Regions from separate parts of the Rhodoferax sp. GW821-FHT09E07 genome, predicted to be linked through region 2. Evidence: predicted binding sites of a transcription regulator. Region 2 holds the regulator's gene; the other holds the start of a gene.
What was found. Region 2 encodes sigma-54, which starts transcription at its own class of promoters, with help from an activator protein. Its sites were predicted from a motif close to TGGCANGNAANCTGCTTT; they were not measured.
Positions count from the first base shown of each region.

Region 1: a site for sigma-54 is predicted at 2,486-2,503, ahead of AC07OE_RS15235 (pilin). Genes of this name have one in related genera too.

Region 1 is NZ_JBWKOP010000007.1:177,709-193,934, forward strand. It holds gene tfpZ (TfpX/TfpZ family type IV pilin accessory protein) at 1-116, opposite strand, end outside; gene AC07OE_RS15230 (PglL family O-oligosaccharyltransferase) at 214-1,869, opposite strand; gene AC07OE_RS15235 (pilin) at 1,928-2,452, opposite strand; gene AC07OE_RS15240 (GspE/PulE family protein) at 2,618-5,038, opposite strand; gene AC07OE_RS15245 (3',5'-cyclic-nucleotide phosphodiesterase) at 5,035-5,826, opposite strand; gene AC07OE_RS15250 (CHASE2 domain-containing protein) at 5,837-8,086, opposite strand; gene AC07OE_RS15255 (FHA domain-containing protein) at 8,141-8,806, opposite strand; gene AC07OE_RS15260 (Stp1/IreP family PP2C-type Ser/Thr phosphatase) at 8,853-9,638, opposite strand; gene AC07OE_RS15265 (CHASE2 domain-containing serine/threonine-protein kinase) at 9,647-12,274, opposite strand; gene AC07OE_RS15270 (TerC family protein) at 12,524-13,207, opposite strand; gene sucD (succinate--CoA ligase subunit alpha) at 13,312-14,205, opposite strand; gene sucC (ADP-forming succinate--CoA ligase subunit beta) at 14,215-15,378, opposite strand; gene argC (N-acetyl-gamma-glutamyl-phosphate reductase) at 15,580-16,226, shown strand, end outside.
Region 2 is NZ_JBWKOP010000009.1:93,959-110,184, reverse strand. It holds gene AC07OE_RS18340 (THUMP domain-containing class I SAM-dependent RNA methyltransferase) at 1-1,198, opposite strand, end outside; gene rpoN (RNA polymerase factor sigma-54) at 1,195-2,808, opposite strand; gene lptB (LPS export ABC transporter ATP-binding protein) at 2,808-3,584, opposite strand; gene lptA (lipopolysaccharide transport periplasmic protein LptA) at 3,581-4,189, opposite strand; gene AC07OE_RS18320 (exopolyphosphatase) at 4,265-5,197, opposite strand; gene AC07OE_RS18315 (thiol:disulfide interchange protein DsbA/DsbL) at 5,282-5,935, opposite strand; gene AC07OE_RS18310 (SPOR domain-containing protein) at 5,999-6,679, opposite strand; gene argS (arginine--tRNA ligase) at 6,751-8,436, opposite strand; gene AC07OE_RS18300 (hypothetical protein) at 8,571-8,882, shown strand; gene ubiA (4-hydroxybenzoate octaprenyltransferase) at 8,938-9,807, opposite strand; gene AC07OE_RS18290 (LysR substrate-binding domain-containing protein) at 9,878-10,834, opposite strand; gene AC07OE_RS18285 (DMT family transporter) at 10,839-11,735, opposite strand; gene AC07OE_RS18280 (substrate-binding periplasmic protein) at 11,742-12,557, opposite strand; gene AC07OE_RS18275 (hypothetical protein) at 12,590-13,582, opposite strand; gene AC07OE_RS18270 (SRPBCC family protein) at 13,579-14,067, opposite strand; gene recG (ATP-dependent DNA helicase RecG) at 14,217-16,226, opposite strand, start outside.

The DNA.
Region 1 (16,226 bases), on a different contig from region 2:
GGATACCAAATGCAGAAAACCATTAGCGCAGCGAACAATGCAATAGCCAAGCTAAGGCTTAAATGGATGGCACTTGCGCGAAGACGAGCAGTCAGAGACGGAGTTAGTAATGTCATGTCAATTGAGATGGAAACCGAAACAGTTTTTAAGGCACAGCGAGTCAGTGTTGCAAGAATTCAAGTATCAGTAATGAAAACAGTTATGCAAGTTGTTTCACTTCAGCAGTGGCCTGAGTTGAGGATACTTGGTGTTAGCCAGATCATTCCAATTCCCTTCAATAGCCTCATAGACTTTGTCCCCGTGCATTGCGCGCATGACTTTCAACTGACGGCTTGCCTCTATCGCATTACCATTCAACGCCAGCGATAAAGCATAGCGATTTTGTGTCGCTACCCATGGAAACCTCATTGCGGCTTTGCGCGATATTTCTATGCTTTCCTTGCTCATGCCCGTAGAGGGTACGAGGCGTGCCGCCTCCAACAAAACGCCCAACTGGGTAAGCAACACGACACGCGGACGTGCATAGTCATTCGGTGTATGCCCAACGCGCAACGCCTCCAAACGAGCCACACGAAAATCTTCCTCGATGGGAACATATTCAATAACACTCCATGCCGCGAAGAAGAAAAACAACGCCATCCCGCATGCGGCGCCCCAAAACGGCACCTGCACTGAATGGGTCGGAGCCAACTCGTCTTCCAGTGCCCCTGCCGCCAGCAATGCCGGCAACAGCAAATAGGCGTAGGCAAATGGAAATTCCAGCATCGAATGAACAGCAAGTGGCGCAATCAGGGCTAGGCCGTACCAAGCAGAGAGACTAACCGTACCGCGTGTCCTTCTATATAGCCATACCGAGACTGCAACCGCCAACAACACTGTCAACGGTACGCCCATGCCAATGGCAAGATCCAGAACAATGTTGTGTGCATAGCTAAATGCTTCGCCAGAGGTATAGGCATGCAACACCGCATTGTGTGCCGTGGACACTTCGCGCAACCCCCAACCCCAAAAGGGCCGCTGAAGAACCGCCTCTATCAACTGGGGCCAAACCACCAGCCGAGTTCCCGCTGACGCATTGAGAGTTCCTAAATATTCATCGGTGCTCCACCCGCCGGCTTGCACGCCACCAATGAACAAAGGCCAAGCCCACAGCAACACGCCAAGCCAGATGCCAGCCAGAAGAATCGAGGTGCGCTTTGTTCGCATCCCAATCTTACGCGTGCCAACCATCATCCAAAAGGCGATTAAAAGGAAACTCAATGCGCCCGTACGGGACTCCGTCAATGCCACGCCCAACAGGAGCAATGCCAGCAAACAGTGAAAGAAGACTACAGAAAGTTTGCGCGACTCAAACAAAAAAACCAAACTGGCCAGGCCCATCAGAAGCAATGTGGCCAGATGGTTGGGCTGCCCAAGATTCGCTCCGGGGCGCCGGAAAGTAGTGACACCCGCTGTCCAACTCAAATCGCTCCAGACACCCAGCGCCTGGGTTAACGCAATACCTGTTGAAATTAAAGCAACAACCAACAACACCCATGGCAAATGCGCCCATGCCTTTTTGAGCCTACCAATGGAGATGGCTGCAACGCAAAACCCCATATACAAAAGCAAGACAAAGGCATCACCCCAAAAAACGATGGTGCCGATCACAAATTGAATTATTGCGATCACTGCCAGAAAGAGCCAAACAGCCGCGATTCGAGGTATTTGAACATTCCTGCGCTCGGTATCTGAAACCAGCGCGTCAAGGCAAAATGCAAACAAAGCGAGAAACGCCAACACCTCGCTATGCCAACTCACCCACGGCAGTAGGTGCATGGGCTGCAGAAAAGCAGATGCCAAAAAAAACAAGCCCACCAAGTTCCACATCGCTTTCATCCATAAAAAAACGCCCCGATTGGGGCGTTTTTATTAACCACAATTCAAATTATTGGATGCGGCATGAGCCTGGCAAGAATTTCAGCGCGGTAGGAGTGGTTGCACCTGGGCCACACAGCCAAGTCGCAATAGTTCCACCAACTGTGGGAATGGTACAAGTAGCGAATGTTGTAGCGTTGTTTGCACAGGCCATCAGGCGAACCTCTCCACCTGGAGTAAAAGTACCAGGGGTGGCTTCGACGTTATTCACGTTGCGCGACGTGACTGTAACCGTGACAGACGGATCGCCCTGACCAGTGGTCACAATGCCGTTTACATACTTGGAGTTCGTTGTATTGCCTACAGAAGCTTCACATCCCCAACCATTTGCGGCAGGAAATGAGCCGGATGCGGATTGAACAATTTCAGTGATCGAGGTGCGGCAACCAGATGCCGCCAGAATCACTTCCGTCATCTTGGCACGTACTGTGTAGTCTTGATACGCTGGCAGGGCCACGGCAGCCAAGATACCGATGATCGCAACCACGATCATCAATTCGATCAGGGTAAAACCCTTTTGCAAAGTGCGTTTCATACGGAACTCCAAAAAAATGATTAGGTGGTTATGTCAGCAGACTTCATGCCAGCCTTTTCTCAGCTTCAAATTGCCTGAAAAGTACGTTTAAGTTTGTTCTCTAAGCTTTGGAGCATCAATTTGTGACACACCGGCTCAGCGAGTGACATAAATGTCACCCGTTGGCTACTTAATACAAACCTGCCGAACCATCTTTAAATCCGTCAACCCCATCATGATCTTCTCCATGCCATCCATCTTGAGGGTGCGCATGCCTCCCTCCACAGCGGCAGAGAACAGCTCCGCCACCCGCGACCGCTCCTGAATGAGCTTCTTCACGGCATCATCTGCGACCATCAGTTCATGCAAGCCCACACGGCCTTTGTACCCCGTCTTATTGCACTTGTCGCATCCCACGGCTTTATAGAACTTGAGCTGTCCGCCCTCTCCATAGGCCTGCATCCATTTATCGACCATTTTCTTGCTCTCGCCCGCATAGTCTTGCTTCCAGCTTTGTGTATGCCGCAACTCTTCAGCGTATTCGGCAGCGAAAAGACGCAGTTCTTCGGCATCGGGTACATATGCGACCTTGCAATCGCATAACTTCTTGGCCAAGCGCTGCGCCAAGATACCCAGCAGCGCATCGGCAAAATTAAATGGGTCCATACCCATGTCCAACAAGCGCGTTATGGATTCGGGCGCAGAGTTGGTGTGTAGCGTCGAGAACACCATGTGGCCGGTAAGCGATGCCTCCACCCCCATGGATACCGTTTCCTTGTCACGCGACTCCCCCACCATGATGATGTCCGGATCAGCTCGCAAAAAGGCTCGCATGACCAATGCGAAGTCAATTCCCGCTTTTTTGTTGATCTGAACCTGCCGCAACCCCTTTTGGGTGATTTCCACCGGGTCCTCGGCAGTCCAAATTTTAGTGTCTGGTGTGTTCAGAAACTTCAGGATGGAATGCAACGTGGTGGTTTTGCCAGAGCCCGTGGGTCCACACACATAGAACAAGCCGTACGGCTTGCTAACTGTGGCTTCCAGTCGCGCCTTGTTATGCGGAGTAAGGCCCAATTTCTCCAAAGGAATTGGCTCACCCGCAGCCAGAATCCGCATGACCACGTCCTCCACTCCGCCCGCGGAGGGGATGGTTGCTACGCGCAACTCAATGTCCAATGGCCCGTACTTCTTGAACTTGATCTTGCCATCCTGCGGCTTGCGACGCTCCGAGATATCAAGGTCACACATGATTTTCAGGCGAGTCACCATGGCCTGTCTGAAATGTGCCGGCACTTCCACATAGGGAACCAAGCTTCCATCAATGCGAAAACGTATGCCGGTCTTGAACTTGCCCGGCATGGGCTCGATATGGATATCCGACACCTTTTGGTTATAAGCGTCGATGATGACCTTGTTGACGAATTTCACCAATTCGTTGTCTGCTGCTGCCGACTCCAAGGACTCATCATTGCTCCCATCGTCCATGGGAGCGCCGTCCATATCCGCGAGCAACTGATCAATCGTTCCACTGTCTGACGCTGCACCAAACAGTTGTGCGAGCGTCTCACGAAACTCAACCAGCGTTGTCACCCTGTAGGCAAACTTGGTAATGCGTGGAAACACTTGCGGCACAACCCGTGAGCCTTTGACCGCCTCCGGGTCCACACACATGATGACTAAACCATCCGGAGACTCTTCCAGCGGCATCCATTCCTGCTCTTCAATGAACTCGCGCTTCAATGCGCCTTGCAGCATCTCCGATCGGATGCGCCCGGGATTGAAGGGCTCATAGGGAACACCAAAGAACTTGGCAAGCGCGCTACCCAGTTGCGCTGGCTTGATGCTGTAGTCAGTCATCAACCGGTGTTCCACTGACTGCCCCTCTTGGCGAGCATCTTGCACACACTGGGCAAGTTCTTGCTCCGTCAAAATGCCGTCCGAAATAAGACCGTCATATTTGGTGCTCTTGCGCTGTACACCACCTTCGGCACCTTTGACCCGCTGGCGAATTGCCGTGGCCAATGTTTTGCACAACTCCGTAACACCATCCACTTCGAGCTCACCAAAAGGCTCGTCACTTTTGTTGTTGATGACTTGCAAAACTCCATGCAAGGTTCCGCCATCCATGATGGGCGCCACCAGCATCTGTTTCGTGCGGTACCCTGAGCGCTTGTCGACTTCTTTCAGAAATGTCAAGGATGGGTGGATCCGTTTGAGTGCATCCTCGTCATACACATCCGGCAAATTCAGGGCCGTCCGGCTGTAGGCGGCGTAGCCCGCAAGGCTCTGCGGAGAGATCGGCAACTTCAAGTCCCGACTGCTGTTCAGGCCCGTTTTGATCTTCGAAACGATCGCGGTCTGGTCTTCGGTCACCGCATACAAGGTCAATCGATCAGCATTGAGCAGTTTGCAGATTTCCTGGCTGGTATCCAGCATGATCTGCTCCAGCTGCTCCGTATCGTGGATGCGCGCGGTGACCTGGTGCAACTGGCGGTAAAAGAGCGCCTCAAAGGTCATGCCTCTCTTCTTGGAGGGTAGCTTTTGCGACTCGAAGAATGCCTGCTCGGAAGATCTTTCCGCACCGCCAGGCTGAATAACCACGCTCATATCTCAAACTCCTGCCCCGCACGCAACCACCGAATATCATGGGTGACATCCGGGCCAAAAGGCAACGTTTGATCGAACCGCTGTATTTCAGCCATGATCAATTCAGTTTCTGCCGGTTTGGTGTGGGTGATGTAAATGGGGAAACTCTTGCCCTTGCGAATGCAGTCCAGTTCCTTCGCCAAAGCACTGGGCGACAAATGCAGACTCTTGCGGGCCAATTCTTTTTCGCGATTGCTGAACGCCGTTTCAATAACCAACATGGCAACATCCAGCTGGTTGATTCGGGTCCACAAGGCAGGATTGCGTTCTGTATCACCGGTAAAGACCCAATGCCCGGCCCCTGCAGAGACTGCAAATCCGACCGCTGGCACGGTATGCACCGCTGGCAATACCTCGATACAGCTCCCGGCCAACTCTAAAACCTGCCCCACCTGAATTTCCACAAACCGGACAAATGGCGCTTGCACGGTAGGGATACGCGAAAAGTCGGGCCATATAACATCGTTAAAGATATGCGCTTTCAGCGCTGCAATGGTGCCCGGCAGCGCATATATGGCGATCGGCGATTGCCGTTGCGACGCCACCGCATCCACCATCAGCGGCAAGGCTGCGATGTGGTCCAAATGCGAATGGGTCAGAAACACGTGATCAACCTGCCCCATTTCGTCCAGCGTCAGATCGCCCACACCAGTGCCCGCATCCACCAAGATTTGGCGGCCCACAAGGAATGAAGTGGTTCGGCACTCTTGGGCAATGGCACCCGAGCAGCCCAGTACGCGTACTTTCACAAACGAGGCCCTATTTGGTTTCGAAGTTGGTGGCGCCATCCCATTCTGGATCGAATGGCAGCAACCGCATAGAGGCTACCCGCTCAGAGTACAACTGGTAAAGGTATTTTTTGGCATTCATGCGCATCAAATTGATGAGCAGTACATCCGCCTGATCCCAACTTTGCGCCCTGTAGGCCTTCAGAAATTGGGCCCAAGTTTTGACTTCATCTGCGACCTCAGGACTCACTCTCGCCAGTGGCGCCAAAGGCCAGAAAATCGCAACGGCCTGTTCCTTGCCCTTGACCCGGACCCGATCCAACTCCTGCCAGGCAAAATCGGGCGCCAATTTGCGGGTGGCTTCGCTCACCACAATGTCCACTCCATACGCCTTGGACAACCCCTCCAACCGGGAACCCAGATTGACCGCATCGCCGATAACGGTGTAACTGCGTCGGATATTGGACCCCATATCGCCAACACACATGGTGCCGGTATTCAAACCAATCCCGATGCCAATTTCGGGCAGGCCCTTGGCGCGGTGTTCCAGATTGATCTCCCGAATGGCATTGGCCATTTCCATAGACGATTTGACCGCCAAATGGGCGTGCTCAGCGGTTTCCACCGGGGCTCCCCAGAACGCCATCACGCAATCGCCCATGTATTTGTCAATCGTTCCCCGGTTCGCACGAATCAAGCTCGTCAACCTGCTGAACACCCCCGTAAGCAACTCCTGCAGCTGGGTGGGCTCCATGCGCTCCGACATCTTGGTGAAGCCGCGCATATCGCAGAACATCACGGTCAACTCGCGATTCGTAGCCTTCATGCTGTAGCTGTCGGGATCCTTCACCATTTCATCCACTAACTCTGGTGGAACATAGGTGCCAAACAGATTGGCCAATTCACGCTTGGAGCGGCTCTCCACAAAATAGCCGTAGCTCATGTTGAGACCAAAGGCAGTGATGGCCATGGTGAGCGCAGAAGCCAGGGGCAAAACCAAACCATAAGACAGGTAAAGCCAAAGGTTGGTAAGTACCAGCACGCTCACCACCGCGACACTCAACAGGACTGCGCGTGGCGCGGACAACATGGGCAGGCCGATCGCCAGCAGCAGTCCGGCCAAGGTGAGGATCACTACCTCGTAGCCCACCGCATAGTCCGGCTTCACCAGCACGCTGCCATCCAACAATGCAGAAATGATGTTGGCATGGGTTTCCACCCCAGGGTAGGTCTCCCCCACTGGAGTGACACGCAGGTCCAACAAACCCGGAGCGGTGGTGCCCAACAAAATGATTTTGTCTTTCAGGCTGTGAGGCGGCAATTTTTTAGCCAGCACGTCAGATGCAGACACATACCGGAAGGAGCCACCCTGCACACCACCCCGTCCCCGGTACGGGACCAGCGTGGCCACGCGTTCATCGACGGGAATGGCGAGCGCCTTTTCTCCCTGCTTCAGCAGTACCCGGTCCATACCCTGGTAGCTGCGGGCCAGGAATTTCTCGTTGGAGAACCCAGGCGCCACCTTGGGCATGCCGGCAATGGCGCGAAACATCGCCAAAGAAATGGACTCGTAATACTGCCCTTTGTATTCGGCCAAAAGAGGCAAGGAGCGAACCACCCCATCACCATCGGTAATTGAGTTGAAGAAGCCTGCCAATGGCGCAGCCTTGGCCAACTGGTCAATATTGGATCCAAAACCGTTCCAGGAAGTAGCCTTGATGGGACGCCCCTGCAATACGTCAGGCGTCAATACCGGGGCTGGCAACGTCCCATTGGAACGTCCCTCACCATCGCTCGTCAGGTAGTACCCCATGACCACCGGACGGTTAGCTATAGCGCGTGCAAAGGCCGCATCAAAATCCAGTTCAGGCTGCAGCTGACGCAAGCGGTCAGAAAACCCGGCTTGGTCGCGGAATTCATTTCGAGCCAATTCATTGAGTCGCGCAAGGCCAGAGCTTTCGTCCGCCTCGGCAAAAACCACATCGAACCCAATAAGCGCAATCTGCTGTTCATCAAACAGGATAGTGATCAGTTGGGCCAGCTTGTTTCTGCCCCAAGGCCAGCGCCCGACCTCTGCCAAGCTTTTCTCGTCAATGTTGACGATAACGATCCGGTCATCCTGCGTGTTGGGCATCGTAGCCCGCAGGCGTGCGTCATAAATGATGTCATCCAAGCGCTGCAGCACACCGATGCGAACCGCTCCGACCGCATGCAGCAGCGCCAAGATCACGGGGACTAAAGTCACCGCGATACGGGGCCAGTGCCTGGTCAGTGACTGCATTTCAAACCAGGCTGAATTCCCATCTGCATGTAGTCAGGCCAGACTGTAGCTGGCTCAGGTCTGGACGAATTGCATTTGGGTGCCCGCCAACTCCACCAAGTCGCCATTTTTCAGCGAAATGGGATCAGAACCGATGGGAGATCCATTCAAAGTGGGGTTGCCGGCCCCTTCCACATGGTGAACCACGTAGCCATGTTGCCGGCGTGTGATGGCGGCCACGGCAACGCCAGGCTTACCAATGGTAGTCACCACCTTGGTCAGGGGCACTTCGCGTCCGGAGGCAGCACCAGACAGAACCTTGATTGCGGCGTGGAACGCACCGATGCCCGTGGAATCGCCCGCAGACGTGGGGTAACCAGACGCAGGAGCCGCTTGCGGTGTCACGGATGGACGTGCACGCACCACCATGGTTTTGTCAAAGTTGTCGGCAACACCGTCACCGACGAACTTGATTTTGTACTTGCCAATCTCTATACCGTCACCATTTTGCAACTGCTGCTTTTTCACAGCCTTGCCATTCACATAAGTGCCGTTAGTGCTATTGAGGTCTTCCAGAAAAACTTCACTTCCAGTCATTTGGAGCACCGCATGCTCACCACTGACCGCCAAGTTGTCTATGACGATGTCGTTGTAAGGCCGGCGTCCCAATGTCGTGCGCTCTTTAGTCAGCTGAACTTCCTTGATCACGACCTCATCGATCGAAACGATCATTTTCGGCATGATCGACTCCTTTTCCTGTAATTGGTTTTTGGAAAACGTAACAACTCTACTTCCCTAGCAGCCGGGCAATTAATCCACGTTTTTCTGCTGCCTCACTCGCAGAGACTATCAGCACGGAGATATTGTCCCGCCCACCATTGTCGTTGGCCGCATCGATCAATAAGCCCGCCTTTTGATCCAGACTGGAGTCGCCAGTGGCAATTCTAGCGATTAGTTCATCATCAACCATATCGGACAAACCGTCGGAACACATCAAGTACAGGTCCCCGGGCTCAACCACGTGCTCATTGACGTCCAACATAACGACCTCTTCTACCCCCAAAGCCCGCGTCACCAGATTTTTGATAGACGAGGTCGCGGCTTGCTCCTGTGTGATTAGGCCCGCATCAATTTGCTCTTGCAGCAGGGAATGGTCTTTGGTGATCTGGGTCAACTGCCCTTCACGCAACCGGTAGCAACGGGAGTCCCCGATATGTCCGAGCAGCAGCCGGTCATCACGAAAAACCCCAACTACCAAGGTAGTCCCCATGCCGGAGTACGCTGCATTGGAATTGGCGGAATTGAAGATTGCGAGATTGGCGTTGTCCACGCAAATCTCCATGGCTCGGCGCACCTCTTTGGATTGCGCAGTGGCACCGGCCTCCAGCAACCAGCGGCTTAATTCGGATTTGATAAACGCGGTCGCCATGCCGCTGGCAATCTCCCCCGCGTTGTACCCTCCCATACCATCGGCGAGAACCGCTACCCTGGCAGCCTCTTCAAAAGCGACCGAGTCTTCGTTGTTGTCGCGAGCACGGCCTGGGTCAGTTTGCGCACAAAAGTGGTACATCATTGTTGTTTTTAAATCTGAATATCCGTATCGCCACCCGCGGCGGCCGGCCCGGATGCGCCCTTTGCAGGCTGCGCAACCGTCTGGTCGAAATGAGGCTGAGTCATCGCGCTACCTGCGACAAACGCCTGCGTTTTTTCTTCGGCACCTGCTCCAACCGCTCCTGCCGGACGTGCCATGTTTGCGTTGGTGGGATCCAGCCCCGCTATCACTTCGCGTAAATCAGTTGCAAACTGATCTCCGTCTTGGTAACGCAGCTCAGGGCGCTTGCTCAGAGCCAAGGTCACCACATTGGCCAACGCTACCGGCAAATCAGGACGTACAACACGAATATCGGGCGCCTCTTCGTTCGCTATCTTGAACATCAGTTCGGCCATGGAGTCGCCACGGAAAGGCAGCACACCGGTCAACAACTGGAACAGCATGACACCGAGCGAGTACAAATCGGAACGACCATCCACTTTCTTACCCGCCAACTGCTCTGGAGACATGAAACTAGGCGTGCCTAGAACCAGCCCCGTTTTAGTCTTGCTGGAATCCGTAATCCGAGCAATTCCGAAATCGGTGACTTTGACCGTGTCGGTCTCGCGCTCGTACATGATGTTGGCGGGCTTGATATCACGGTGCACCACCGATTGCTTGTGCGCATAGGCTAGCGCCTCGGCAACTCTGGCCACCAGACTCAGCACCAATGGCACAGGCAACAGGTTGTCGCCCTTGCAAAACTCGACCAAGTCCCGCCCTTTGAGGAACTCCATGGCGATATAGGCCAGATCATGTTCCTCGCCCGCATCAAAAATAGTCACAATATTTTGGTGCTGCAGACGGCCAGCGGTCTCGGCTTCGCGGAAGAAACGTTCGCGGGCGTCCGTGAGTTCTTCACCAGCAAACTCCTGGCTTAGCGCCATGGTTTTAATCGCCACTACGCGGCCAATCTTGGGATCCTTGCCCAAATAGACCACCCCCATGGCGCCTTTGCCCAACTCTTTTTCCACCTGGTAGCGACCCAGCATGGGCTTCTCAACCGCCCCACCATCCAGCAACATGGTGCCGCCAGGGTGACCGCCCCCACCTCCCAAAATCACGGTTTCCGAGAGGTTTTTGGCACGACTCAACTTGGTCTGAATATCCTTGTAGTTTTTATCAAACGTCGCCATGTGCTCATAGACAGACTCCGCCTTGTTGAACTGCCGCTTGCGCTCAAAGTCCAGGGCCAGGCTGTACAAATTGCCCATCACGGCCTCAGCGAGGGGTACACGGCGGAAACGGTCAAATGCCATGTCCAACTGCCCCTGGCCTTGCAGAGCCAAACCCATCATGCGATTGGTTTCCGCAGACTCCTCATCGGCCTTGACCTTGCCAGCCTCCGTGATTAGGAAACGCTTGGTCGTCAATGCCAGATGCCCCAAGACCAGCACAGTAGCGGGAAACACCAACTTCAACCAGGTTGCAGCAGCCGATAGCAGGCCAAACTCCAAGATCAGCAGTGCTGCAAACAACCCCAAAGTGACCCCGGCAGAGGTGGCGGCCGACAGCCGTGGCAGGCCCGCGACAACATAGGCCACGACCACCAGAAAAGCCAGGAGACTAACCCAAACACCCCAGCTTGGCTGCACGATGAAGTGCTCACTCAGAATACTGGACGTAATGTGGGCGATAGTCTCCGCCGGAGACAGGGCTGCATTGCCAGGCACCGGGAATTGCACACCCACGCCTGCAGCAGTGGCCCCAATGATGACAATCTTGTCAGCATACTTGCTGGCAGGGATTTTTCCCGTCAGCACATCGTAAAAAGAATCCACCGCAAAGGCGGGCTTGCCATCGCGACCCTTGTAGAACTGGGGCAGCATCAAAGCTGCCTCATCCGTTTTGACCTTCAATTTGCCAATCTGGACCGAATCACCAGGGTTGAGTTTGACATCCGCGGGCGAAAGATTCAGGCTCTTGAAGGCTGCTAGCAACGCCATCGAAGGAACGGCTTTGCCGTAATAATTCACCAACAAGGGCTCCAGCCGCACCGCGCCATCCACATCTGGAAACTGGTTCAAGTGCCCGATTCCGGCTGCCGCATTGCCAATACTCTCAATGGGCTGCTGGCCACGAACGGCAGGAATGGAAAACCCATTGGCATCGTCCAATGCACTTTTCAGCGCGTACGCGGGAAGCGGATTGTCTGGCTTGCCTTGAGGCTCGCCCAAAGTGAATACCGATGGAATGAGCACATTGCCGGCGTTCTGCAGGCTGGCTGTCAATTTAGCGTCGGTATCGAGTGCAGTTTCCGCCTCTGCAATCAGCTTCACCACAGATTCATTGGGTGCGGCACCATCCACCGGCGCCTCCAGGGCAGCCTTCATCTTGCGGATAAAGCCCAAGCCAGGATCCACCTGCGGTTCAAAAAAGAACGCGGTGTGCACGACAGTTTTGGCCTTGGCTGCCGCCAGCGTATCGATGAGCTTGGCATGGATATCTCGAGGCCAAGGCCACCGGCCCAGATTGGCAATACTCTGGTCATCGATGGCAATGACAGCGATGCGGTCGGAAGGCTGCCGGGAAGTACTGGTACTTGCGAAATCGTAAAAACGCCGCTCCAGCGTCCCTATGAAGTCGGTAGAGAGGTGCAACACCACAGCCACGACCACAATGGCCAAACCAGCAAGCCAGTCAGCCCGCCAGAATGATTGCGTCTTTGAAGAAGATTTCGCCAATTGTTACCCCCGCACCATGCCTTATCGGCGCACATCGATCTGCCCACAGCCCACCCCGCCCCACGGTGGAGGAGTCAAGATGAGGACGTTAGCAGACGATACGGCAGCCGACAAGGGACTTCTGCACGGGACTTCCCGCTTTTGCGACAAGTGGAGGTCATTGGCGACAGGCGGAATCCCGTCTTAGGTTGTGGAAGGGGCCTTACGCCTCTCCAGCACCATGCCCAGCCCCAGCACCAACGCGGCACCCAGGACCGCCGCCGCGTAGTGCACCCAGCCATGGGTGACCATCCAGCCACTGAACACACCGTCGCTGGCAATGGTTTCACCGCCAACCCAACCAATAAGCGCAGCGCCCAGCGTCACGATCACCGGAAAGCGCTCCATCAAGCGAATCATCAGGGTACTGCCGAAAATGACCAGCGGAATACTGATGGCAAGCCCCAGGATCAGCAACAACATACTGCCCTTGGCTGCTGCGGCCACCGCGATCACGTTGTCCAGGCTCATCACCAAGTCAGCAATCAGGATGGTCCTCACGGCAGCCAGCATGCTGCCAGTGTTCTTCCCATGGCCTTCTTCGGCATCGTCGTCGCTCAGCAATTGCACGCCGATCCACAACAACAACAGGCCTCCGATCACCTGCAAAAACGAGATCTCCAGCAGCTTGGCTGCTACTACGGTCAAAGCAATCCGCAGCACCACCGCAGCGCCAGAGCCTAAAAGTACCGCTTTTCTTTGCTGCTCGGGCGGTAGGGAACGTGCCGCAAGGGCAATCACAACGGCGTTGTCCCCAGACAAAATGATGTTGATCCAGACGATCTTGACCAGACCAATCCAGAAGTCAGCGCTCTGAAGAATTTCCATGATTGGCCCCCGCAGTACAAATGAAAAAGTGCCCAAACACAAGGTATGGGCACTTTACTTCGAGAGGCAATCCTCTCGCTTCAGCTATTGAGCCAACGCTGGATTTACAGCATGGCCTTCAGCAGCTTCGCCATTTCAGACGGATTGCGTGTGACTTTGAAGCCGCATTCTTCCATCACGGCCAGCTTGGCGTCGGCGGTGTCTGCACCACCAGAAATCAACGCACCGGCGTGGCCCATGCGTTTTCCGGGAGGCGCGGTCACGCCAGCGATGAAGCCAACAATCGGCTTCTTCATGTTCAGCTTGCACCAGCGGGCGGCTTCGGCTTCATCGGGTCCGCCGATTTCGCCGATCATGATGACTGCGTCAGTATCAGGATCATCGTTGAAAGCCTTCATCACGTCGATGTGCTTCAGGCCGTTAATGGGGTCGCCACCAATGCCCACGGCGGATGACTGACCCAGACCGATTTCAGTCAGTTGCGCGACGGCTTCATAGGTCAGCGTACCGGAACGGGACACCACGCCGATGCGGCCCTTGCGGTGGATGTGCCCGGGCATGATGCCGATCTTGATTTCGTCGGGGGTGATCAGGCCGGGGCAGTTGGGGCCCAGCAGCAGCGTCTTCTTGCCGCCGGCGGCTTCCTTGGCCTTCATCTTGTTGCGCACTTCCAGCATGTCGCGCACGGGAATGCCTTCGGTGATGCAGATGGCCAAGTCCAGATCGGCTTCCACGGCTTCCCAGATGGCAGCGGCGGCGCCCGCAGGCGGCACGTAAATCACGGACACGGTGGCACCAGTGTCGCTGGCCGCTTCCTTGACGGAGGCGTAGATCGGGATGTTGAAGATGGACTCGCCCGCCTTCTTGGGGTTCACGCCGGCCACAAAGGCATTTTTGCCGTTTGCGTATTCCTGGCACTTTTCCGTGTGAAACTGGCCTGTCTTGCCGGTAATGCCTTGGGTAATGACCTTGGTGTCTTTATTGATAAAGATCGACATGATGTTTCCTTAGCCTTTCACTGCTGCGACAACTTTTTGGGCCGCTTCAGCCATGCTGTCGGCGCTGATGATGGGCAGGCCAGATTCGGCCAGCATTTTCTTGCCCAGCTCTTCGTTCGTACCCTTCATGCGCACGACCAGTGGCACCGACAGGTTCACGGCCTTGCAAGCTGTGATCACGCCTGTGGCGATGGTGTCGCATTTCATGATGCCGCCGAAGATGTTGACCAGAATGGCCTTGACCTTGTCGTTCTTCAACATGATCTTGAAGGCTTCCGTCACCTTCTCGGGGGTAGCGCCGCCGCCCACGTCCAAGAAGTTGGCTGGCTCTGCGCCGAACAGTTTGATGGTGTCCATGGTGGCCATGGCCAAACCGGCACCGTTCACCAGGCAGCCGATATTGCCGTCCAGGGAGATGTAGGCCAAGTCGAACTTGGAGGCTTCCACTTCAGCGGCGTCTTCTTCGTCCAGATCGCGGTAGGCCACGATTTCGGGATGGCGGAACAGGGCGTTGGAGTCAAAGTTGAACTTGGCATCCAGGGCCATCAGGTTGCCCTTGGAGTCGCAGTTCAGCGGGTTGATCTCCACCAGCGACGCGTCGGTGTCCATGTAGCACTTGTAGATCTTGGCGAAGATGTCCACGGCCTGGTCGATAGAAGCACCGGTCAAGCCAATGGCTGCGGCCACCTTCTTGCTCTGTTCGGTGGTAATGCCAGTCAGGGGATCGATCATTTCGGTCACGATCTTTTCGGGTGTGGAGTGGGCCACTTCCTCGATGTCCATGCCGCCTTCGCTCGACGCGATCAGGGCCACCTTCTGTGTAGCGCGGTCGGTCACCAGCGACACATACAGTTCGTTCTTGATGTCGGCGCCATCTTCGATGTACAGGCGGCGCACCTTTTGGCCTTCTGGACCAGTCTGGTGTGTCTTGAGTTGCATACCCAGGATGTCGCCGGCGAGGCGCTTGACGTCGTCGATGGACTTGGCCACCTTCACGCCACCACCCTTGCCGCGGCCACCCGCATGGATCTGGGCCTTGACAACCCAGACAGGGCCACCCAGTTTCTGGGCGGCTTCCACCGCTTCTTGCACTGTGAAAGCGGGGATGCCGCGAGGCACCGGCACACCGAACTGGCGCAAGATTTCCTTGCCTTGGTACTCGTGAATCTTCATGACGTCTCTCTCTGGACTGGACAATTTTCACCATGCCGCAACATGAAATTGCGAGTGCATGGCACTGGACACATCAGCCTCCGACTGTATCATGGTGCGATGCACAATACTTGTGCGAGGCTTACAGCGCGCTTGGCGCCCGCAGCGAAGGCTTCCTTGCGCTGAAGCGCCTCACCCCATTATTTTTGAGCTGTCCACCCGATGAAAAAAGTCTTTATTGATGGCGAAGCCGGCACCACCGGGCTGCAGATCCGCGAACGCCTGCAGGCCATGCCGCAGATCGAACTGCTCAGCATTGACCCCGCGCTGCGCAAAGACCCCCAAGCCAAACGCGCCCTCGTCGCGCAGGCTGACCTCGTGATTTTGTGCCTGCACGATGACGCCGCCCTGGAAACCGTGGCCATGGTGGATGGACTGGAGAAAGAGACCGGACGCCCCGGCCCACGCATCATCGACGCCTCCACCGCACACCGCACTGCCGCCGGCTGGGTCTATGGCTTTCCCGAATTGGCTGTCAACCAGCGCGACGCCGTGGTGAACGCCCGCCGCGTCAGCAACCCGGGCTGCTACGCCACCGGCGCCATCGCGTTGATCCGCCCCTTGGTGGATGCGGGCCTCCTGCCCGCCGACTTTCCCGTATGTCTGCCCTCAGTCAGCGGCTACTCAGGCGGCGGACGCACCATGATCGAAGCGTACGAACAAGGCACCGCTGCTCCGTACGAACTCTATGCGCTGGGGCTCAAGCACAAGCACATCCCCGAGATCATGAAATTCACGGGCCTGACACGGCGCCCGCTATTTGTGCCCTCGGTGGGCAATTTCAAGCAAGGCATGCTGGTGCAACTGCC
Region 2 (16,226 bases):
GGCGGCACTCCAGCGGGCCGTTCCACATGGGCACGCGGCGTGATTCCTTCAAACGCATCTTGCTAGGCAGCTTCAGGTCCGGCGTCAGCACCCAGGCGGTCCAGCCGCTGTAGTTCTTCTTCCAGTGGCTGGCCAGTTGGTTGAAGAAGTCCACGCCCTCGTCGGTTTGCGCCAATTCACGCGCGCCAAAGCGGGCGCCCTCGCCCTCCCCAGCCACACCGCCGATGCCGATACGTTCGCCATAGGGCGGGTTCAGCACCATCACGCCGCCGCCCTCAATCGGGGGCATGCGCTGCAGCGCGTCGCCGCCGCGGAACTCGATCACATCGGCCACGCCGGCGCGCTGCGCGTTGCGCTGCGCAAAGTCCACCATGCGGTGCGACACATCGCTGCCGTAGATCAGCGCGGTCTGGCCCGGATCGGGCTTGACCACGTTGGCAGCAGCCTCGGCCTTCATGTCCGCCCATTCCTGCGAACGGAAGGGGCGGTATTTCTCGAACGCAAAGCGACGCAGCGAACCGGCCGCGATGTTGCAGGCAATCTGCGCGGCTTCAATGGCCACGGTGCCGCTGCCGCAGCAGGGGTCGTACAGCGGCATCAGGTCGTCGTCCCCCGAGGCCCAGCCGCTGGCGGCAATCATGGCGGCGGCCAGGGTTTCCTTCAGCGGTGCATCGCCCTTGTCTTCGCGCCAGCCGCGCTTGAACAGCGGCTCGCCCGAGGTGTCGATGTACAGCGAGCAGGCGTCGGTGGTCAGGTGGGCGTAGATGCGCACATCGGGCCACTGCGTGTTCACATCAGGGCGCACGCCGTTGGCCACCTCGCGGAAGCGGTCGCACACGGCGTCCTTCACCTTGAGCGCGGCAAAGTTCAGCGAGGTCAGCGGGCTGTGCTGCGCCGTCACCTCGACCTTGATGCTTTCCTTGGGGGTGAACCACTGCTCCCACGGCACTTGCAGGCCGGCGCGGTACAGGTCCTGCTCGCTCCGGTACTCGGTGTACGACACCAGCACGAGCACGCGCTGGGCCAGGCGGCTGTAAAGGTTGAGCAGCATGGCGTGCGCAAACGAGGTGCGCACGGCCACGCCGCCACGCTGCTTGGTCACGCAACCGGGGGGCAGACCGGTGATCTGCAAAATCTCCGGCGCCAGGTACTCCTCCACGCCGGCTGCGCAGGGGAGAAAAAGGGTCAGTTGGTTCATAGCGCTTTGCGGAGTGAGGCGGGGGCGATCTTCAGGCCCTCGCGGTATTTGGCCACGGTGCGCCGTGCGCACTCGATGCCCTGCTCCTTGAGCATGTCGGAAATCTGGTTGTCGCTCAAGGGCTTTTTGGCGCTCTCGGAGGCGATGAACTGCTTGATCAGCGCGCGCACCGCGGTGCTGGAGGCATTGCCACCGCTCTCGGTGCCCAGGCCCGAGCCAAAGAAGTACTTAAGCTCAAAGGTGCCAAACGGCGTGGCCATGTACTTGGCCGTGGTCACGCGGCTGATGGTGGACTCGTGCAGGCCCAGCTCGTCGGCAATCTCGCGCAGCACCAGGGGGCGCATGGCGAGTTCGCCGTGGGTGAAGAAGTTTTTCTGCCGCTCCACGATGGCCGTGCTCACACGCAGGATGGTGTCAAAGCGCTGCTGGATGTTCTTGATGAACCAGCGCGCCTCTTGCAGACGCTGCTGCAGCGCAGCGTGGCCCGCACCGTCGCGGCCACCACGGTGGTTGCGCAGCACATTGGCGTAGATGTCGTGCACTTTGAGACGCGGCATGACGTCGGGGTTGAGCTGCACACGGAACTTCGGAATGCCGCCGGCCTTGCCGATGGCCACCACGAGCACGTCGGGCACGATGATGTTGCGCTCTACGTCCACAAAGCGGCGCCCGGGCTTGGGCTCCAGCCGGGCGATCAGCGCAATCGCCTCGCGCACCAGCGTGTCGCTGCCCACACCCATCTGCACCAGACGCTTGATGTCGCGCCGCGCCAGCAGATCCATGGGCTGGCGGCAAATGCCCAGCGCGACCTGCAGCACCTCCAGGCGGTCATGCTCGCCATCTTCTTCGGCATTGGCCAGCAAATGGGCTACTTGCAGACGCAGGCATTCGCCCAAATCGCGCGCCCCCACGCCCACAGGCTCCAGGCTGTGCAGCAGGCCCAGGGCCACGGTGAAGTGGTGCGCCAGGTCCTGCAGTTGTTCTTCGTCGCCGGGGTTCAGGCTGCGCGCCAGGTCTTCCAGCGGGTCTTCCAGGTAGCCATCGTCGTTGAGGGATTCGATGAGAAAGCGCAGCGCGGCCGCATCGGTGGCATTGGTACGCAGGCTTAGGGCCTGGCGGTGCAGATAGGCTTGCAGCGATTCGGTGGAGCGCGCCAGCTCGGTGGCGTCCTTTTCTTCGTCGTCACCCAGGTTGTTGGCCTTGGCCTTGGCGTCCACACCCCACTCGCCATCGTCGGGCGTCATTTCGGTGGTGCCGTCGCCTTCCCAGTTGGGTTCGTCGCTGCTGCTCAGCGGCGCCGCTTCTTCATCGCTGGAGGCTCCAGCCCCCGTGGATGTTGCGTAGTCAGCTACAGAATTAGGAGCGTATTCAGCGTCACCGGTCTCTGACAGCCGATCGCCTTCGCTCACCGTTGCGTCGGAGGTGCTGAGCCCGAAGTCCTCGCGCTCGGCCCGGTCCTCGGTCAGTTCCAGAAACGGGTTTTCGTCCAGCATCTGCTCCACCTCCTGGCTCAGCTCCAGCGTGGAGAGCTGCAGTAGACGGATGGACTGCTGCAACTGGGGCGTGAGCGCCAGGTGTTGGGAGACGCGTAAGGAAAGACCCTGCTTCATCACATCTTGAAGTGTTCGCCGAGATAGACGCGGCGCACATCGGCGTTGTTCACGATCTCGGAGGGGGTGCCCTGCGCCAGCACATGGCCGTCACTGATGATGTAGGCGTGGTCGCAGATGCCCAGGGTTTCGCGCACGTTGTGGTCGGTGATCAACACCCCGATGCCGCGTCCCTTAAGGAAGTTGATGATGCGCTGGATCTCGATCACCGCAATCGGGTCGATACCGGCAAACGGCTCATCCAGCAGGATGAAGCGCGGCCGCGTGGCCAGCGCCCGTGCAATCTCCACCCGGCGCCGCTCACCGCCCGACAGGGCCAGCGAGGGCGATTCGCGCAGGTGCTCCACACGCAGATCCTGCAGCAGTGCGGTCAGGCGTTTTTCAATCTCGACCGACGTGAGCGGCTCGCCCGCCTCGTCGCGCTGCAGCTCCAGCACGGCGCGCACGTTGTCTCCCACATTGAGCTTGCGGAAGATGGACGCCTCTTGCGGCAAATAGCCCAGTCCCAGGCGCGCGCGGCGGTGGATGGGCATGTGCTCGATGGACTGGCCATCAATTGTGATGTCCCCAGCGCTGGCGCGCAGCAGGCCCACGATCATGTAGAACGAGGTGGTTTTGCCCGCACCGTTGGGGCCCAAGAGGCCGACCACTTCGCCGGTGCGCACGGCCAGCGAGACATCCTTGACCACCTGGCGTTTGCCATAGGATTTTTGTAAATGCCGGGCTTCCAGCCGCCCGGTACTGGTGTCCGGGGCTTCTTGGGGAATGTCGCTCACTGGGCGGGCTTCTCAAGTTGCGGCGTGGCACGCAGGGTGGCGCCGGGCTGGGGCGGCGTGGCGGCCTCGGACTCGGGTTTGGGCGTCAACATGGCGCGCACGCGGCCGGCCGGGGCGGCAGCCGTCTTGGGGGCGCCGTCCACGGTGAATTTGTCGGTCAGGTTTTCATAGAGGATGACGGCGCCCGTCACCTCATCGGCCAGCGTGGCCCCGCGCAGGCGGCGCAGCTGGGCTTTTTTGACAAAGCGCACGGTGTCGGCCTTGCCGTCGTACTCGATGGTGTCGCCATCACCTTCAATGAACTCGTCCAGGCCTTCTCGCTTTTGCCGGAAAAACGCGGGAGTGGCGGTCGAACCGGTCACCACGCCGTACTGGTAGCCATCGGGGTCCTGGCGCACCTCAATCTGGGCGCCACGGATCAGGATGCTGCCCTTGGTCAACACCACATGGCCGGTGAAGACACTGACCTGCTTCAGGTCGTCATAGCGCAGGGCATCCGCCTCCACGTTCATGGGCTTGTTTCGGTCGGCTTTTTCGGCCCACGCAAGGCCGCCTGCGCTGGCAAACACCAGCGACACGGTCACAGACAGGATGGTTTTTTTCATAAAGGCACGAAACTTGCTCGAAAAGCGCTTCGGCCATTGTACCGAGCGCTTTGCGCATTTCGCGCCTTGGCGGGTTCAGCCGTCGGCGTTAATTTTTTTGACCAACGCCTGCAACACTTCGGCAGCCCGGTCGTTCTCCACCTGGCAGGTGCCCGCATTGGCATGGCCGCCCCCGCCGTAGGACAACATCAGCTCGCCGATATTGGTTTTGGAGCTGCGGTTGGTGATGGACTTGCCGGTGGCAAACACGGTGTTCTGCTTCTGCAGACCCCACAACACGTGGATGGAAATATTGGTCTGCGGGAACAGCGCGTAGACCATGAAACGGTTCACTGCAAAAATGGTGTCTTCGTTGCGCAGGTCCAGCACCAGCAGGTTGCCATGCACGGTGGAGCAGCGCAGCAGCTGCTCCTTGGCCTTGGCGGCGTGGTCAAAGTACAGCTCCACGCGCTCCACCACATCGGGCAGCTGCAGAATCTCGTCAATGCCGTGGTGGCGGCAGTACTGGATCAAATCCATCATCAGCTGGTAGTTGCTGACGCGGAATTCACGGAAGCGGCCCAGTCCAGTGCGCGAGTCCATCAGGTAGTTGAGCAGCACCCAGCCCGTGGGGTTCATGATCTCGTCGTGGCTGAAGCGGGCCGAATCGCCCTTGTCCACGGCTTCCATCATGTCGTGGAAGCGGGCCGGAAAGCGGCTGGCGCCGCCATAGTGGTCGAACACCACGCGCGCGGCCGAATCGGCGTCGGGCAGGATGATGTGGTTGGGGCGCTCGCCCGTGTTGCGCACGGTCTCGGACTCGTGGTGGTCAAAAGCCAGGTGCACGCCGGGCACATAGGGCAGGTTGGTGGTGATGTCGCGGTCGGACACCTCCACCTTGCCATCCTGCATGTCCTTGGGGTGGACGAATTTGATCTCGTCGATCAGGTCCAGCTCGTTGAGCAGCACCGCACACACCAGCCCATCAAAATCACTGCGGGTGACCAGCCGGTACTTCTGATGTGCCATGGGGAAACTCTCCACAAAGGGGTTGAATGACAAATCATTCTAGCCCTGTGGATTGCCTCTGCGGCCCGCGCAGAGGCGTGTTTTTTAGCGGGCGGTACGCGCTTGGACGATCAGCGCGTCCACGATCTGCAGCGCGCGCTGCATGTTGCCGGCGATGGAGCCATCGGTGTAGTAACGGCCAGCCACACCCAGGGCGGGCACGCCTTCCACCTTGTAGGCGTTTTGTAGCTGGGCGGCCTTGGTCGCCTTGGTAGCCACGCTGAACGAGCTGTACTGCTCGACAAATTTGGCCTTGTCCACGCCCTGCTTGGCCACCCATTCGACGATGGCATCACCACCGCTGAGGTTTTGCCTCTCCACATGGATGGCGGCAAACACCTTGGAGTGCAGCTTTTCCACCAGGCCCATGGCCTCCAGCGCGTAGTACAGGCGCTGCTGGGGCACAAAGCTGTCCTGGAAAGCCACAGGCACGCGGCGGAAGGACACGTCCTTGGGCAGCTTGGGAATCCAGGCCTGCAAGGTGGGTTCAAACGCATTGCAGTGCGGGCAGCTGTACCAGAAGAACTCCACCACCTCGACCTTGCCAGCAGGGGCCTCCACGGGAGCGCGGGGGTCCACAGGCTGGTAATCAGTGCCCGCTTGCGGGGCTTTGGCCTGTGCCTGGGCGCTGGCGGCCCACAGGGCGGAAGATGCGATGGCGGCGCCAGTGGCGGCTTGGGTAAATACGCGACGTTTCATGGGTTCAAAAGCTCCAAAGTGCCTGGATGGGAGTGGACTGGGCGGGGAAAGTTCCAGCGCTGCTTAGCGCTGCACGCGCACCAAGGCGGTTTCCAGACCGCTCTTGTCCAGCTTGTCTTTGGCTTTGTCGGCGTCGTCCTTTTTGTCGAACGGGCCTACCCGCACGCGGAACACCGGGCGGCCCGACTGCTCGCGCTCGGAGATCTTGGTCTCAATGCCGCTGAGCGACAGCTTGGCGCGGTGGGCCTCCGCATCTTCAGCGGTACGGAATGCGCCCACCTGCACAAAGTAGGTGAATGCATCGGCCTCGCTGGCTGCGCCCGCCTTGGCCTTCGCCAGGTCGCCCAGGGGGTCTGCCGACACAGCGGGTTTGAGTTCGCCCTTGGCGTCCGGCTTGGCGGCCTTGGCATCCTTGGGGTCTGCCTTGCCATCGGTCTTGGCATCGGCTTTGACGTCTGCCTTTGTCTCCGGCTTGGCGGCCTTGGCGCCCGACGCGGCAGAGGCCGGTGCGGCAGCAGTGGGCACCGCAGGCGCAGGGTTCTTGCCGTAGAGCAGCGCGTTGGGATCCCAGTTCTTGTTCTTCTGGGCTTCGGCCGCGTCCTGGTCGGCGCTGCGGCTCTGGCTCTTGTTGATGAAAGGCACGGGCACCTTGGTGACGTACACCGCCACGGCCAACGCGGCCCCCAGGCCCACCACCACACCGACGATGAAACCCACAATGGTTCCGCCACGTTCAAACTTCATGTGCTGCTTTCTCTCTCTTAATCAGTGAGGGTCACAGCACATTGCTAGGCAAGTGGTCTGACCCCCAAGTCTCACATCTTTTGCGGGGCACTCACGCCCAGCGCCGCCAAGCCATTGTGCAATACCTGCGCGGTGGCTGCGACGAGCGCCAGACGCGCCAGTTTTACCGCTTCGTCGTCCACCAGGATGCGCTCGGCATCGTAGTAGCTGTGGTAGCTGGCGGCCAGTTCGCGCAGGTAGAAGGTCACGTCATGCGGCGCGTTGTCGGCCGCTGCGGCGGTCAGCATCTCGGGGTACTTGGCCAAGAGCAGCATCAGGGCCTGGGCCTGCGGGCTGTCCAGCGCCGACAGGTCCACACCCTTGAGGCTGGCTACATCCCCACCCCAGGTGGCCAGCACCGAGCAGATACGCGCATGCGCGTACTGCACGTAGTACACCGGGTTGTCGTTGTTCTTGGTGACGGCCAGGTCCACGTCGAAGGTGTATTCGGTGTCGGGCTTGCGGGACAACAGGAAGAAGCGCACGGCGTCCTTGCTGGTCCATTCGACGAGGTCGCGCAACGTCACATAGCTGCCCGCGCGCTTGCTGATCTTCACCTCTTCGCCGCCCTTGACCACGCGCACCATGGTGTGCAGCACGTAGTCAGGGTAGCCCTGGGGAATGCCCACGCCTGCGGCCTGCAGGCCGGCGCGCACGCGGGCGATGGTGCCGTGGTGGTCCGTACCCTGGATGTTCACCACCTTGGTGAAGCCACGCTCCCACTTGGCGATGTGGTACGCCACATCGGGCACAAAGTAGGTGTAGGTTCCGTCCTGCTTGCGCATGACGCGATCCTTGTCGTCGCCATAGTCGGTGCTCTTGAGCCACAGCGCGCCGTCCTGCTCGTACGTCTTGCCGGCGGCCTGCAGGCGCTTCACCGCGTCGTCCACGCGGCCGCTGGTGTAGAGGCTGCTTTCCAGGTAGTAGTTGTCGAACCTCACCGCAAACGCCTGCAGGTCCAGGTCCTGCTCGTGGCGCAGGTAGGCCACGGCGAACTGGCGCATGCCGTCCAGGTCGTCGATGTCGCCACTGGCAGTGAACTCACGGTCGTCGGACTTGACGGTCTTGCCCGCCAGGAAGTCGGCGGCAATGTCGGCGATGTAGTCGCCGTTGTAGGCTGCGGCCTTCTCGCCGCTGGGCCATTGGTCGTCACCGGGCTTGAAGCCCTGGGCGCGCAGATGGGTGCTGCTGGCCAAGGTGCCAATCTGCACGCCCGCGTCGTTGTAATAGAACTCGCGGTACACATTCCACCCCTGGGTTTCCAGCAGGTTGCAGATGGCATCCCCCAGCGCGGCCTGGCGGCCATGGCCCACGTGCAGCGGGCCCGTGGGGTTGGCCGACACAAATTCGACCAGCACGCGCTGGCCGTTGGAGGGCTGGTAGCCAAACTGGGCGGCCTGGCCCAGCACCTCGCGCACGATTTCCTGCTTGGCCGCGGGTTTCAGGCGGATGTTGATGAAGCCGGGGCCGGCGATCTCGATGTCCTGCACCCACTGGGCATACACGGGTGTGGCCAGCAGCGCGGTGCGCAGGCTCTCTGCCAGGGCGCGGGGATTTTGCTTCAGCGGCTTGGCCAGTTGCATGGCGGCCGTGGTGGCGAAATCGCCGTGGGCCGCCACTTTGGGGGATTCGAAGGCGGCTTTGGCACCCGCGCCAGGGGAGAGGGTGTCCAGACAGGCGGCCAGCGCCTGCAGAAGGTCGTGTTTGACAGTGAGCATCTGCCGATTTTACGGGGCTGCCCCGAAACCCCGACCAGCGGTCAACGGCGCTGTCATCTTTTCGTTATAAGCTTCAAACCGTTAGGGGTTTTCTGCAACGGCGGCCTCGCTGCCACTTTTTGATAGGACGACTGATGAAACAACTGATCTCCCTCGTGGCTCTGGGTCTTGCTTTGGCCGTGGGTGGCGCACACGCCGCTGACCCAAAACCCGCCGCTGCCAAGAGCAAGCTGGCCACCTGCAGCTCGGAGGCCAAGGGCCTCAAAGGTGACGAGTACAAAAAGAAACGCGATGAATGCATGAAGGGCGATGGCGCCGCCGCCGCACCAGCCGCCAGTGCGGCCCCGGCGCCCAGCCCCGCCTGCGAAAAGTCGGCTGCCGACAAGAAGCTGCACGGCGCTGCCAAGAACGCCCACATCAAGAAGTGCATGGCGGACGCGAAGTAAGAGCCAGCCGCTCCCCCAAAAGCCCGCCCAGTGCGGGCTTTTTTACGCCCCCGATTTACATTCCAATAGCCAGCGCCAGCCCCACAAACACCGCAAATCCCACCCAGTGGTTGAGGCGGAAAGCCTTGAAGCACCCCTCACGGCTGCGGTCGGCGATCAGCGTGCCGTGCCAGACCACCTGCGCCCCCGCCACCGCCACACCCAACCACCAGGCCCAGGGGCGCACCAGCGCCGACTGCACCAGCCAGGACCACAGCGCCAGGTAGACAACGTAGAACCCCAGCACAGCCGTTACGTCCCAACGGCCCAGCGTGATGGCCGAAGTCTTCATGCCGATCTTCAGGTCGTCATCCCGGTCCACCATGGCGTACTCGGTGTCGTAGGCCAGCACCCAAAACAGGTTGCCGACCAAAAGTGCCCAGGCCTGCCAAGGCACCGCCCCCGTAACGGCGGCTAAGGCCATGGGAATGCCAAAACTGAAGGCCACACCCAGCACCGCCTGCGGCATGGAGACATAGCGCTTGGCATAGGGGTAGACCAGGGCCACGGCCAGTGCGGCAAATGACCAGGAAATCGTGGCGGCGTTCGTCGTCAACACCAGGCCAAAGGCGGCCAGCGCCAGCACGGCGCCCACGGCCAGCGCCTCGCGCGTGGAGATTCGCCCGCTGGTCACTGGGCGCTGTGCCGTGCGTTTCACGTGTTTGTCGAACTCGCGGTCGGCCACGTCGTTGACGCAGCAGCCCGCGCTGCGCATGAGTATGGTGCCCAGCGTGAACACGGCCAGTAGGTGCCAGCCGGGGAAACCACCCGCCGCCAGCCACAGCGCACTCAGCGTGGGCCACAGCAGCAGCAGCCAGCCCGCGGGGCGGTTCCAGCGAATCAGGTCCAGGTAAAGGGAGCGCTTGGAGGAAAAAAAGGAGGGCACAGATTTGCTATGAATAAGAGAGCTACAAGCCAAATATTGACGGGGGCTTGTGGCCCATTTTGCTCAAAAATCAGGACAAACGCGTGACACCGGGCAGTTCGCAGCCATAGACCGCGTTGCGCAGCGCGGCAATAGCCTCGTAGCGGGTGAAACTGCGCCGCCACGCCAGCACCACGCGGCGCGTGGGCGGAGGCAGCTTGCCGTCCTGCACCGGCAGGTATTTCACAAAGGGTTCGTCGCCGCGGCGCTTCTTGGTCTCAAACGCATCCTTGGGCACGGAGAGGCGCGGCACCAGGGTGATGCCCATGCCCGCGGCCACCATGTGTTTGATGGTTTCCAGCGATGAACCTTCAAAACTCTTGCGGATGCCTTCTGCGTCACTGGAGAAACGCGCGAACTCGGGGCACACCTCCAGCACGTGGTCGCGGAAGCAGTGGCCATTGCCCAAGAGCAGCATGGTCTCGCTCTTGAGCTCTTCGGTGGTCACGCTGTCTTGCTTGGCCAGCGCATGGCTGGTGGGCACGGCGGCAAAAAACGGCTCGTCGTACAGCGGCGCCAGCGCCAAGCCCGTGTCGGGGAAGGGCTCGGCCAGGATGGCGCAGTCGATCTCGCCGGTGCGCAGCATTTCCAGCAGCTTGACGGTGAAGTTCTCCTGCAGCACCAGCGGCATCTGGGGCGACTTGGTGATGACCTGGCGCACCAGGTCCGGCAGCAGGTAGGGCGCGATGGTGTAAATCACGCCCAGTTTCAGGGGACCGGCCAGTGGGTCCTTGCCGCGCTTGGCGATGTCTTTGATGTTGGCGGCCTGCTCCAGCACGCTTTGTGCCTGGCGCACGATCTCTTCGCCTAACGGCGTCACGGTCACCTCGTTGGCGCTGCGCTCGAAGAGTTTGACGTCCAGTTCCTCTTCCAGTTTCTTCACCGCCACCGACAGCGTGGGCTGCGAGACGTAGCAGGCTTCGGCCGCTTTGCCAAAGTGCCGCTCACGTGCCACGGCCACGATGTATTTGAGTTCGGTCAGGGTCATGGCGCTATTCTCCTCCCACCCGGCCTGTGGGTTCCACTATGACCAGCGCAATCCCACACACCAGGAGGCCCGCCCCCAACCAAAAGGCCAGATCCGGCGCCTCCGCAAACAGCAGCCAACCCAGCGTGGGACTGAACAGCAGCAGCGAGAAGCTGCCCGCCTCCACCGCCGAGGCATCGCCCGCGCGGTAGGCAAAAAAGTAGCTCAGGTAAATGCCGGCCGCCGACACACCCACCACGGGCAGCAGCCACCACAGGTCCGGCGACACGCTGGGCAGCGTGAAACCCGTGAAGGTGCCAAAAGTGAGCCAGCAGGCCACCTGGCTCCAGGTCAGCACCGCAATCGGGTGCTCCTGGCCTGAATATTTCTTGAGCACCACACCCAGCATGGACTCCATGAGCGCGCCAAACAGCGCAACGAATGCTGCAGGGTGGAATGCCTCGGCCCCGGGTTGCAAGATCACCAGCACCCCGCCAAAACCCACCACCACGCCCATCCAACGCAGCCAGTGCGGCTGCTCACCCAGCAACCACACGCCCAAGGGCAGCATGAAGAGGGAGCCCGTCATCAGGTAGGCGCTGGCCTCGGCCAGCGGCAGGTGCGACACGGCGTAGGCCGCACACCAAGCGGAGGTGACGATGAAGCCTGCCCGCAGCAGGTGAATGCGCGGCTGGCGCGTGGCGATGAGGCGTCCGCGCGTCCACGCCACTACGGGCGCCAGCATAGCCAGCACCACGGTAGCCTGCAAAAACAGCACCTGTTTAGGCGCAATGCCGGTGGCCATCAGCCGCTTGTTGCAGGCGTCCAGCACGGCCCAGCAGGCCATGGCCAGTACCACCAGCAGCACACCGCGCGTATTGCCCGCCAGCGCGACCCAGCGCGCACGCAACCCGAACCCCATGCGCACCTAGCGACAACCAATCTGGTCCGCCGAAGCGGGGCACGGCACATACCGCTCGCGGATCGTTTTGAAGCTGCCGTCCGACAGCATGCTGCCCAGCGCCTTGTCAAAGGCCTCGGCAAATTCGGCCGTGTTGGAAGCCTTGCCAATGGCCGTCTGTGCTGGCTCTGCCGATGTCACCACCTTGGTCCTCACCATGGCCTGGGTCAGGCCCAGCTGTTGCAGTTCGACAAGGCCCGTGGTCTCGTCGGCAATCAGCCCGTCCAGGCGGCCCAGCTCAATCATGGCCCAGGCATTGCGGCGCAAGGTGACCGGGGTCAGACGCGCCTGAAAGTCGGCGTGGTCCTGCAGGGCCTTGTAATCCGGTCCATAGGCCACGCCCAGCTGGATGCCCAGCCTGAAATCGGTGCCAACAATGTCGGCAAGCCGCTGGATGCGGTACTTGCCGGCAGCAGCCTTGCCCACGAACAGCACATTGGGCGAGCGGTTTGTGGGGCGGGAAAAATAGGCAAAGCGCTCGCGCTCGGGTGTCTTCAGGGCGCCCGGCAGGATGTCGAGTCGCCCAGCTTCCAGCTCCAGCAGTGCGCGGGCCCAGGGCAATTCCACAAACCGGGCCTCGCAGCCCATGCGGCTCAGCACCTCCCGGGTCACATCAATGCCCAGGCCTGCGAGCTGCCCATCGGCCGTGCGGTAGGAATACGGCACATCGTCGTACCAGCGCACCGTCTTCTGGCAGGGCACAGCCTGCGCCGTCAACGCTGACAGCAGCAGTGCGGCGCACAGCAACACCGGCCGCAACCAGCGCGCGGGAATGGGGGGCATCTTCACGGAGTTCTCTGGCATGGGACCGGGATTTAGCGTACCGAAATTTCACCGCTGCGCAGCTTGTCGCAGAGGATTTCCAGACGCTCCTTCCACGCCCGGCGCACGTCCGAGTGCGCCCCCTTGAACATGCGAAAGACCTGGAGTTCGGGCTCGGCCTCGGACCAGTATTCATCGCGTACGCCAATTTCCAGCTCGGCCCCCAGGGATGTCACCTTGGCGCCCAGCAGGTTGGTGTGGATCAGCAGCTTGTTCGCGTACAGCGTGATGCGGCCCCGCGTATCGAGGTCAATGAACCAGTCAATCTTGCCGTCCGGGTTGTAGCCCACTTCGCTGGTGCCGCTGAAACCTGCGCTCTGGCGCCACTGGGCAATCTGCTCCGTGGGCTCGAGCTCACCCACCGCGGCCTGGCCCGCCGCCTTTTGCGCGCGTGCCAGGCGCTTGGCTTCCGCCGCTTCGGCATCCAGCTTCTGCTGTGCCAGCTGGGCCTGTTGCGCCAGGTTTTTCTCCAGCTTTTCCACCCACACCCGCACCTGCCCGGCGAACTGGTTGAAGCCCATGGCGATTTTTTCGTGCACATGGTCCATGCGCAGGGCGGAGCGCTCACCTCCGCTCTTGCCTTCGGCCGCAAAGGCCATTTCGTCAGACGCATGGAACTCGATGGTGCACAGCCCGGTGGGCTGGGGCTCCTCCTGGTCGGGCAGCTTGCGCATGGCACGCGACACCTCGATGCGCAGGCCCGGCGCAGGCAGGGTCACCTTGAGGCTGCCTTGCTGCTCCTGCTCTTCCCCGCCCTCCAGGGCCTGGTGCACGTAACGCCCGTGGGACGTTTGCACCACCAGTTGCTGCGCACTGCGGTGCACCTCTACCGTCAACCCGTGGGCGCTGAAGCGCAGACCGCCGGGAATAGCCGTGGTGCGGGTCTTCAGCAAAGATGCCTGGTATTCCACATACCCATACGCGCCCCCCACCAGCAGGGTTGCAAACCCCACCAACCAGATGATCCACAGCCACTGCTCATTCATGCGCGCAGCCCCTGCATGTAGGCCACCAGCTGGTCCAGCGCCGTGCTCCAGCCGTGAGTAAAACCCATAGCCTCGTGCTGCTGGCGGGTGGCTGCGTCCTTGTGCTGCACCAGGGCGGTGTAGCGCGTGCCGCTGCCCTCGGGCTGCAGCGTGATGCTGGCCGTGACAAAGGGGTTGTTCGCTGGGCGGTAGCCCGGGCCCAGCGCATCGGTCCACACCAGGCGCTGGTTTTCCACCACCTCGAGGTAGCAGCCCGTGTGGTCGTTGTCCTGCCCTTCGGGCGAGCGCATGGTGGTGCGGAAGATGCCACCGGGGCGCAGGTCAATCTCGCAGTCCACCGTTTGCCAAGGTGCGGGGGTGAACCAGTGCACCACGTGCTGGGGTTGGGTCCAGGCAGCCCAGACCAGCGAAGGGGCCATGGGCACCACCCGCTCCAGCGACAGGTCAAGCTCGGGGTTGAACGCGGGAATGGCAGTAGAAGGCATGGGCAGGCTTTCTTGGCAACGACAAAACGCTATTGTTTTAGGAGCTACTGGCGCAACATGGACGGGGGCCAGGCCTTGTTTTCACAAGAAACGCCACCGTCGCCGCCGAAATAGCCCGCGCCTAGCGTAGCAGGTCTGGGGCATAGGCTTCAAGCTTTGAGGTACTCGGCCTTGCCGCCCAACCAGCGCGCCACATGCTTGTGGGCCAGGTGCGGGTAACGGTCCAGCAGCATGGGCGCCTCGGCCCGTGCCCACTCCAGCAGCGCGGTATCCGTAGCCAGGTCGGCAAAGCGCAGCATGGCCTCGCCGCTTTGGCGTGCGCCCAGGAATTCGCCAGGCCCGCGAATCTCCAGGTCGCGCCGCGCGATCTCGAAGCCATCGTTGGTCTCGGCCATGGCGCGCAGGCGCTCGCGCGCGGCCTCGCCCAGGCGCGGCGCATCGCCGGTGGAGTACAGCAGCACGCAGGCCGAGGCCGCCGCGCCGCGCCCCACGCGGCCGCGCAACTGGTGCAACTGCGAGAGGCCAAAGCGCTCGGCATGCTCAATCACCATGAGCGAGGCGTTGGGCACATCCACCCCCACTTCAATGACCGTGGTGCTGACCAGCACCGACATCAGCCCCGCGGTGAACGCGCCCATGACGGCCTTTTTGTCGTCCACATGCATACGCGAGTGCAACAGCCCTATGAGCACGGGCTGGCCATCGGCGCGCGTGGCACCCTGCAGCGCCTCGGCCAGGTCTGCATGGGTTTGTGTGGCGTTGGTCAGGTCCAGCGCCTCGCTCTCTTCGATGAGCGGGCACACCCAGTACACCTGTCGACCCTGGGCAATCTGGCCGCGGATGCGCTCGATCACCTCGTCGCGCCGGTGGTCGCTCACTACCTTGGTGACGATGGGCGTGCGCCCGGGTGGCAACTCGTCCAGTGTGGAGACATCCAGGTCCGCGTAATAGCTCATCGCCAAGGTTCTGGGAATCGGCGTCGCCGTCATCATCAGCATGTGCGGCTCCATCGCATCGTGCTGCAGCTTGTTGCGCAGCGCCAGGCGTTGGGCCACGCCAAAGCGGTGCTGCTCGTCGATGATGGCCAGCGCCAGGTTCTTGAACTTCACCTTCTCCTGGATGATGGCGTGCGTGCCCACCACCAGTTGGGCCTCGCCGCTCTCGATCAGCGCCAGCATGGCGCGGCGCTCCTTGGTCTTTTGCGTGCCGGTGAGCCAGGCGGTCGTAATGCCCAGCGGCTCCAGCCAGCCCAGCAGCTTGCGGAAGTGCTGCTCAGCCAATATCTCGGTAGGCGCCATCAGCGCACACTGCCAGCCCGCGTCGATGCAGGTGGCAGCGGCCAGCGCGGCCACCACGGTCTTGCCGGCGCCCACATCGCCCTGCAACAGGCGGTGCATGGGAATGTGGCGCCCCATGTCATGCGCAATTTCCTCGCCCACGCGTTGCTGCGCACCCGTCAGCCCGAACGGCAAGGCCTTGAGCAGGCGCGCATGCAGCGTGCCACCCAGCACGGCGCGCAACACGGGCGCACGCAGCGCCGCGCGCTCGCGCCGGCTTTGCAACTGGCTGATCTGCTGGGCCAGCAACTCCTCGGCCTTCAGGCGCTGCCAGGCCGGGTGGCTGTGGTCTTCCAGCGTGTCCAGCGACACATCGGGCGTGGGGTGGTGCAAAAAGTGTAGCGCCTGGCGCAGTGTCCACAAGGGCTGGTGGCCGATTCCGTGGTGCAGCACATCCAGATCACCGGGCGCAAAGGTGTCCGACAGATCCGAGCGTGCCAAGCCTGCCAGCACGGCCTTGCGCAGGTAGGGCTGGGGCAGGCCGGCCACCGTGGGGTAGATGGGTGTGAGCGCCGTGGGCAGGCTGCCGCCAGCGGCCCGGAAACTGGGATGCAGCATGGTGCGGCCCATGAAGCCGCCCTTCACCTCGCCGCGCACGCGGATGCGGTTGCCCACCGCCAGCGCCTTTTGCTGCGAGCCGTAGAAGCTGAAAAACCGCAGCGTGCAGGTGCCAGATCCATCGTCCACCGTCACGATGAGCTGGCGGCGCGGGCGAAACGTCACCTCCTGGTGCGTCACCACGGCCTCGATCTGCGCTTGCTGACCGTCACGCACCTCGCTCAGCTTGACGATGCGGGTCTCGTCCTCGTAGCGCAGCGGCAG